DNA from 2 places in the Pseudoduganella sp. GW821-FHT12E03 genome. Region 2 is predicted to be linked to the other one. Evidence: predicted binding sites of a transcription regulator. Region 2 holds the regulator's gene; the other holds the start of a gene.
What was found. The regulator sigma-54, encoded in region 2, starts transcription at its own class of promoters, with help from an activator protein. The targets are predictions, from matches to a motif close to TGGCANGNAANCTGCTTT.
Positions count from the first base shown of each region.

Region 1: AC1RRC_RS18945 (PEP-CTERM sorting domain-containing protein) is a predicted target of sigma-54. The motif match lies at 2,025-2,042, and genes of this name have one in related genera.

Region 1 is NZ_JBXAQJ010000007.1:183,029-186,553, forward strand. It holds gene AC1RRC_RS18940 (branched-chain amino acid ABC transporter substrate-binding protein) at 1-1,100, opposite strand, end outside; gene AC1RRC_RS18945 (PEP-CTERM sorting domain-containing protein) at 1,385-1,981, opposite strand; gene AC1RRC_RS18950 (substrate-binding periplasmic protein) at 2,198-2,986, opposite strand; gene AC1RRC_RS18955 (coiled-coil domain-containing protein) at 3,119-3,525, opposite strand, start outside.
Region 2 is NZ_JBXAQJ010000010.1:7,148-10,672, forward strand. It holds gene lptA (lipopolysaccharide transport periplasmic protein LptA) at 1-82, shown strand, start outside; gene lptB (LPS export ABC transporter ATP-binding protein) at 84-878, shown strand; gene AC1RRC_RS23835 (RNA polymerase factor sigma-54) at 884-2,380, shown strand; gene hpf (ribosome hibernation-promoting factor, HPF/YfiA family) at 2,451-2,810, shown strand; gene AC1RRC_RS23845 (enoyl-CoA hydratase/isomerase family protein) at 2,921-3,525, shown strand, end outside.

The DNA of each region.
Region 1 (3,525 bases), on a different contig from region 2:
TTCTTGAAGTTGAAGATGGTCACCAGCGATTCCTTCATGTCACCCTTGGCGTCGAACGAATAGGTGCCCATCACGCCCTTGTAGGCGCCGCCGCTGATGGACGGGCCAACCTTGGCCGGGTCGGTCGAGTTCACCTTTTGCATGGCGCTGGCGTACATCATGGTGGCGTCATAATAGGTCGCCGCGTACACATCCGGTTCCCGGTTATAGCGCTTCTTGAAGGCGGCCTTGAATTGCGGGCCGGCCGCCGCCTTGTCGAGGATCGCGCCGCCTTGCGAGCACAGCACGTTGTCGCCCACGGCGTCGCCGCCCAGCTTGCCCATTTCCGCGGTACAAATGGTGTCGCCGCCCAGCAGCTTGGCATTGATGCCCAACTGTTTCATTTGGCGCGCCATCGGCGCGGCTTGTGGCGCATAGCCGCCGAAGAAGATCGCTTCGACATTCTTGGCTTTCAGCTTGGTCAGGATGGCGGTGAAATCCACGGCCTTGTCGGTGGTGTATTCGTGACCCGCGACCGCCAGGCCGGACGCCTTGGCCTGCTTTTTGAATTCTTCCGCCAGGCCTTGGCCAAACGCGGTGCGGTCATCGATCACGGCCACGGTTTTGGCCTTCAATTCCTTGGCGGCATACAGCGCCATTTTCGAGCCCAACTGGGTATCGCTGGCGTTCACGCGGAACACGCCCTTATAGCCTTGCTGCGTGACTTTCGGGTTGGTGGCGACGGTGGCGATCAGGGTGCCGGCATCGTTGTAGGCGCGGGAAGCCGGGATGGCGACGCCGGAATTGTAAGGACCGACCACGTAACGCACGCCGCTGTCGATGAATTTTTGCGCGACTTGCACGCCGGCTTTGGGATCGCCCTGGTCATCTTCCGACAGCAGTTCGAACTTGATTTTCTTGCCGCCCACGGTGATCGGTTTGGCGTTCAATTCTTCGATCGCCAGGCGGGCGCCGTTTTCATTGTCTTTGCCGGAAAACGCCTGCGCGCCGGACAGGGGACCGGTGTGGCCAATCTTGACGGTTTCCTGGGCCGCTGCGGTGTTCATGGCGCTGATGGCGCCCAGCAGGGCGAGTGCGCCCATGGTGCGTTGGAACTTCATTGTGTCTCCTTGGTGAGGGTCGATGCGCGTGCATTATCCCCAAGGCGAAATGGCAGGGCAAGCGCAAACTGCGGCGCCGGCGCGGTATCTTGCGGGGCGGGCGGGCGCTGCTTGTACGGTTATGCGGAAATATGTAAAAACGTGCGGAAAACCGCCGGTGCGGCCAGGTTTCAGCGTTGCGCTGTGCGGCTGCGCTGGCAGGCGGGGCAAGCGCAAACCATGCGTGCGGGGGGGGGGCATGACGATGAAGTGCGCATGGGAATCCATGCGCACTTGGAGGGATATCAGGCTTGCTTGCGGCGGCGGGCAGCCGCCAGGCCTGCCAGGCCCAGGCCAAACAGCATCATGGAGGCCGGCTCGGGAACATTGCTCGATTGCGCGGTGTTCAGTTGCACGTTGTCGAGCAACATGTAGTCGTCGCCGATCACGCGAATGGCGTCGAAGTTAAAGCCGGAGAAGCCGTAGAAGTTATCGTCGCCGAGGCCAACTTCGGTCGTAAACGAGTCCAGCACGGTATTGCCCAGCAGCGCTTCAAATGTCCATACCGAAGAGTTGGACGCCATGGCAAACGCCGCCCCCGATTGCACGTTGGTGAAATTCAGCTCGAACGTGGTTGGAGACGGACCCGGCTGAAAATTGCCCAGCGTGGCGCCGGTGATGTTGGGGAAGCCTTCCTGGGGCGAATAACGCAGGAATGGCGTAAAACTCACGCCTTCCGCCGCCCATTCGGTGGTGACGCTGGCGCTGCCGCCGAGCACATGCTCGTCAAAGGTGATGGTAGACGTAGGCGACGACAGGCCGGTGGTGGAATGGCTGATCACGGCAGCCTGGGCGAATTGGGTGGCGGTCAGCAGGGCGGCGGCAAGAAGCGCTTTTTTCATGATTGTTGGCCTATAGGAAAGTTAAGTTACTTCAGTGCTACTTTTAGCAATTTGCATGCCATCAATATTACTGTCGTAAAATCAATGAGTTGCACCGTTGACATTTCTTGAGCCGACACAAGTGTAAAAAAATCCGACACTGTGATGTTGCTGATTGGTAACGATAATCCGGCCGCAGGCGGCGCCTTCGGTGGGCCGCGCCGGCCGCAAGAACATTCAGCGTTGCGCCGTGCGGCGACGCTGGCGCGCCAGCGCGGCATTGATGCGGTCGATCAGGCCGTTGTCTTGGCCATAGGCAATGGCAAAGTGTTCGCCATTGTCGGTTTGTACCGGTTGCGGCAACACCGACAGGCTGACGTCCGGCGCCAGGTTCATGTCTTTGAGATACGGGGCAATGAACGCGCGCAACTCCATCTCGATGTCTTGGGCGGATTCCCCGGCGGGCTGCACCAGCAAGACCGCGTCGACCCGTTTCAACAGCAGCCGCTGCAGACGCGCCGCGCGCGAAGCGATGTCGTCTTCCACCCGAAACAGCTTGTTGCGGCGGCGTTCGAATTCATCGCCATAGGTATAGCCGCGCACTGCGCCCACCGTCTTGCCCTGTAAATCATCGAGGGAGGTGAACGGAAAGGTGGCGTCGCTGCGCGTGACCAGCCACAGTGTATTGCTGCCCACGATATCGGAATAGTGCAGCTCGCGCAGGCGCTCGCCGGTCTTTGGTAAACCGAAGATCAGGCCCGCGCCGGTGCGGGCGTTGCGTTCGGCGCGCGGCCACGGATAACTCTTGATGTTGAAGGTGATGTTGAGCTCTTGCTCGAGGTAGTCGAACAATTTACGCCGCCAGGGCTTGAGCGGCTTTTGCCGGCCTTGCGCATCGAGCGCGTCGCCCAGCAAGAGCGTGACCGGTTGCGGCGGTGCGGCGTGGGCCAGTGCCGGGCCCAGTGCCAGCATGCCGGCAGCCAGTCCGCACGCCGTTATCAATGTGCGCTTGCGTTGGGATGCCATCAGATATCCGAATATAAAGCCGCCACTCCGGTGCTGGCGGAAGAGTGGCGGCGACGGTTAATTATTACAGAGATGGTGCATTAAGGTGCAAATAACCGCCATTGGTCATCTGTTTGATGCCAATAGATTATTTTAGCGTTGCGTCCGCGCCGTACTGTCCGGATTCACGCCGCCACCAGCCGCCTCATCGGCAGGTGGGACCGGCCGCACGGGCGGAATGGGGGCTGCGGTGGGGACTCTTGCCGCCTGGGCCGGTGGCACAGGCGGGCGTGCGCCGGCGGCGGCCATCGCGTGACCGCTGTAGGCGGCGATGGCGGCCGCCTGGGCGGGATCGGCGGCATTGGGGGGGCGTTGCGCGTTGGCGGCCTGGGCAGCCTGCCGTGCCTGCTCCGCCTGGGCCGCCGCATTGGCCAGCACGTCCGCTTGCTGTTCGGCGCGGACTTGCCGTGCCGCGGCGGCGGCTTCGGTCAGTTGGCGCTCCCGCTGCGCCTGCGCGTTGGCGCGGCCCCGGGCGGCTTGCTGTTCCAGTGCCAGGCGCT
Region 2 (3,525 bases):
GGGCCGCGGCACGATGGTGATTCAGCCGTCAGCCAAGCGTCCGCCGCCGGACGGCGCAACCCAGCCTGAGGCGGGGAAATAAGATGGCGCAGGCGGAAGTTCAAGCTGCGGCGCCAGTTGCGGCGCCCATGGCCAATTGCGGCAGTACCCTGCTGGTGCGCGGCCTGCAAAAATCGTATGGCAAGCGCCAGGTGGTGCATGACGTGTCGCTGCAAGTCGAATGCGGCGAAGTGGTGGGCTTGCTGGGGCCGAACGGCGCGGGCAAGACCACCTCGTTTTACATGATCGTGGGCCTGGTGCCGTCCGATGCGGGCAGTATCGAGATTGCCGGCAGGGATGTGTCGTCGATGCCGATCCACCAGCGGGCGGCGCTGGGCCTGTCCTACCTGCCGCAGGAAGCGTCGGTATTCCGCAAGCTGACGGTGGAAGAAAATATCCGCGCGGTGCTGGAGATCCAAAAGGTCAACGGCAAACCGCTGGCGAAGGCAGACATCGACGAGCGGCTGAACCGGCTGCTGGCGGACCTGCAAATCGAGAAATTGCGTGAAAACGCGGCGCTGTCCCTGTCTGGCGGCGAGCGCCGCCGCGTGGAAATCGCACGCGCCCTGGCCACCAATCCGCGCTTCGTGCTGCTCGATGAACCTTTTGCCGGCGTCGACCCGATTGCCGTCATCGAGATCCAGCGCATTGTCCGTTTCCTCAAGGAGCGCGGTATCGGTGTGCTGATCACTGACCACAATGTGCGCGAGACGCTGGGTATCTGCGACCGCGCGTACATCATCAACCAGGGCGCCGTGCTAGCCTCGGGCCGTCCGGACGACATCATCGCCGACGAATCCGTGCGCCGCGTCTACCTGGGTGAACATTTCCGTATGTAGGAACCATGAAACAGTCACTGCAACTTCGCACTTCGCAGCACCTTGCGCTGACTCCTCAGCTGCAGCAGTCGATCCGCCTGCTGCAATTGTCCACCCTGGAGCTGCATCAGGAACTGGAACAAATCCTCGGCGAAAACCCGTTGCTGGAACGCCTGGACGATCCGCTCGACCATTCGGTGCGCCTGCTGGCCGATGGCGCCATCAGCGCGCCGGTGCAAAACGGCGCGGAAGCCACGCCGGACACCTTGCAGCCGCCATCGGATGGCGCCGCGCCGGCCGATGGCGACGCCCCGCATGAAGGCGGGGCCGAGGGCGGCGAGGGCGACAACGCCGGCGCGGCCGACGGCGACAGCGACTGGAGCGATGTCGGCCGGGCCAAGAGTCCGGATGACGACGATTCCCGCCCGCAAATCGAAGCCAGCCACTGCACCCTGCGCGAACATTTGCTGGAGCAAATGCGCGTAACGGTGACGGAAGAGCGCGACCGCATCCTGATGGAACTGATCATCGATGCGCTCGACGACAACGGTTACCTCGAAGAGTCGCTGGAAGAAATCCATGCCCGCCTGCCGGAAGAAGCGGAAGTGGACTTCGATGAGCTGCGCACGTCGCTGACCTTGCTGCAAAGTTTTGATCCGGCCGGCGTGGGCGCGCGCAGCGCGTCCGAATGCCTGGCATTGCAAATCAGGCAAATGCCGAATGTGCCGCTGGTGACGCGCCGCATGGCGCTGGTCATCGTCGACAAGCACCTGACCTGGTTTGCCCAGCGCGAATTCAACAAGCTGAAAAAAGCCCTCGATTGCGACGATGAAGACTTGCGCGAGGCGCAAGCGGTGATTCGCCTGTGCAATCCCCATCCGGGCGCGGAATTCGCATCGGACGTGTCCGATTACGTGGTGCCGGACGTGATTGTGAAAAAAGCCCGCAACGGCTGGCAAGTGACCCTGAACAACGACGTCATGCCGCGCCTGCGCGTCAATGCGATGTATGCGAACTTGTTGAAGCAGGGCAAGAGCGAATCCGCGATGGGCGCACAGTTGCAGGAAGCCAAGTGGCTGATTAAAAACATGCGCCAGCGCTTCGACACGATCTTGCGCGTGGCCCAGGCCATCGTTGAGCGGCAAAAGAATTTCTTCTCGCACGGCGCGGTAGCGATGCGGCCCCTTGTGTTGCGTGAAATTGCTGATACACTGGGTCTACACGAGAGCACTATTTCTCGTGTAACAACTCAAAAATATATGCTCACGCCCCATGGCATGTTTGAGTTGAAATACTTCTTTGGCAGCCACGTCGCAACAGAAGCAGGAGGAGAGGCGTCCTCCACGGCGATACGGGCGCTGATCGTGCAATTGACAGGAGCAGAAGACCCTAAAAATCCATTATCCGACAGTAAGATTGCGGACATGCTGGGGGAACAAGGCATGGTAATTGCGCGACGGACTGTTGCCAAATATCGCGAAGCATTGAAAATCCCGCCCGTTAGTCTGCGCAAAGCTCTGTAGTGTTACTGGGTTCCCCTGCGCGCCACAGCATAACTGTGATACGTACGAACCTTCATCTTTAGGAGTGTGTATGAATCTCACCATCAGTGGACATCATCTCGAAGTGACCCCCGCGATTCGCGAATACGTGCAGAACAAACTGGAACGCGTAAAACGTCATTTCGATCAAGTAATTGATATTGCTGTCATCCTGACTGTAGATAACCTCACCGAGAAAGAGAAAAGGCAAAAAGCCGAGATCAATCTGCGAATGTCCGGCAAGACCGTGTACGTGGAAAGCCTGTCGCAAGACTTGTACGCTGCCATCGATACGCTGGTCGATAAACTGGATCGCCAGGTTATGAAATACAAAGGCAAGATACAAGAGCATAACCACACCGCGATCAAACACCTTCCGGATAATTACGACGAGTCGGCCGCCACCGCATAAGCGGTCCCCGATACTCGGACGAAAAGGGCGCAGTTGGCGCCCTTTTTTGCGCCTGTACTATTCCCATGGCGACGCTACAATAGCTTTCTTTCAATTCAGCGATGCCTGCCATGAGCGAACCAGTCGTGACACATGTCCTCACCCACATCAGCAACGGAACCGGGTTTATCACGTTGGACCGGCCGAAGGCATTGAATTCCCTGTCGCTCGACATGGTGCGCGCCATGACCGGCATCTTGCTGGCCTGGCGCGATGATCCGCAAGTGGCGGCAGTGGTGATCCGCAGCAGCAGTGAAAAAGCGCTGTGCGCCGGCGGCGATATCCGCTTTTTCCATGACGCCGGCAAAGCCACACCGCAGGGCGGCAGCGCGCTGCTGGAAGATTTTTTCACGGAAGAATATGCGCTGAACCACCTGATCCATTACTACCCGAAACCGTATATCGCCATCATGGATGGCGTGGTGATGGGCGGCGGCATGGGCATTGCGCAGGGCGGACCCGGCTGCGGCGTGCGCATCGTCACGGAGCGCACGAAAATGGCGATGCCGGAAGTGAATATCGGCTTGTTCCCGGATGTCGGCGGCAGTCATTTCCTGTCGCATGCACCGGGCCAGCTGGGACGCTATCTCGGCGTCACGGGCGTGACGGTGGGCGCGGCCGACGCGCTGTACGCGGACCTGGCCGACCACTTCGTGCCAGTGGCGCAATTGCCGGC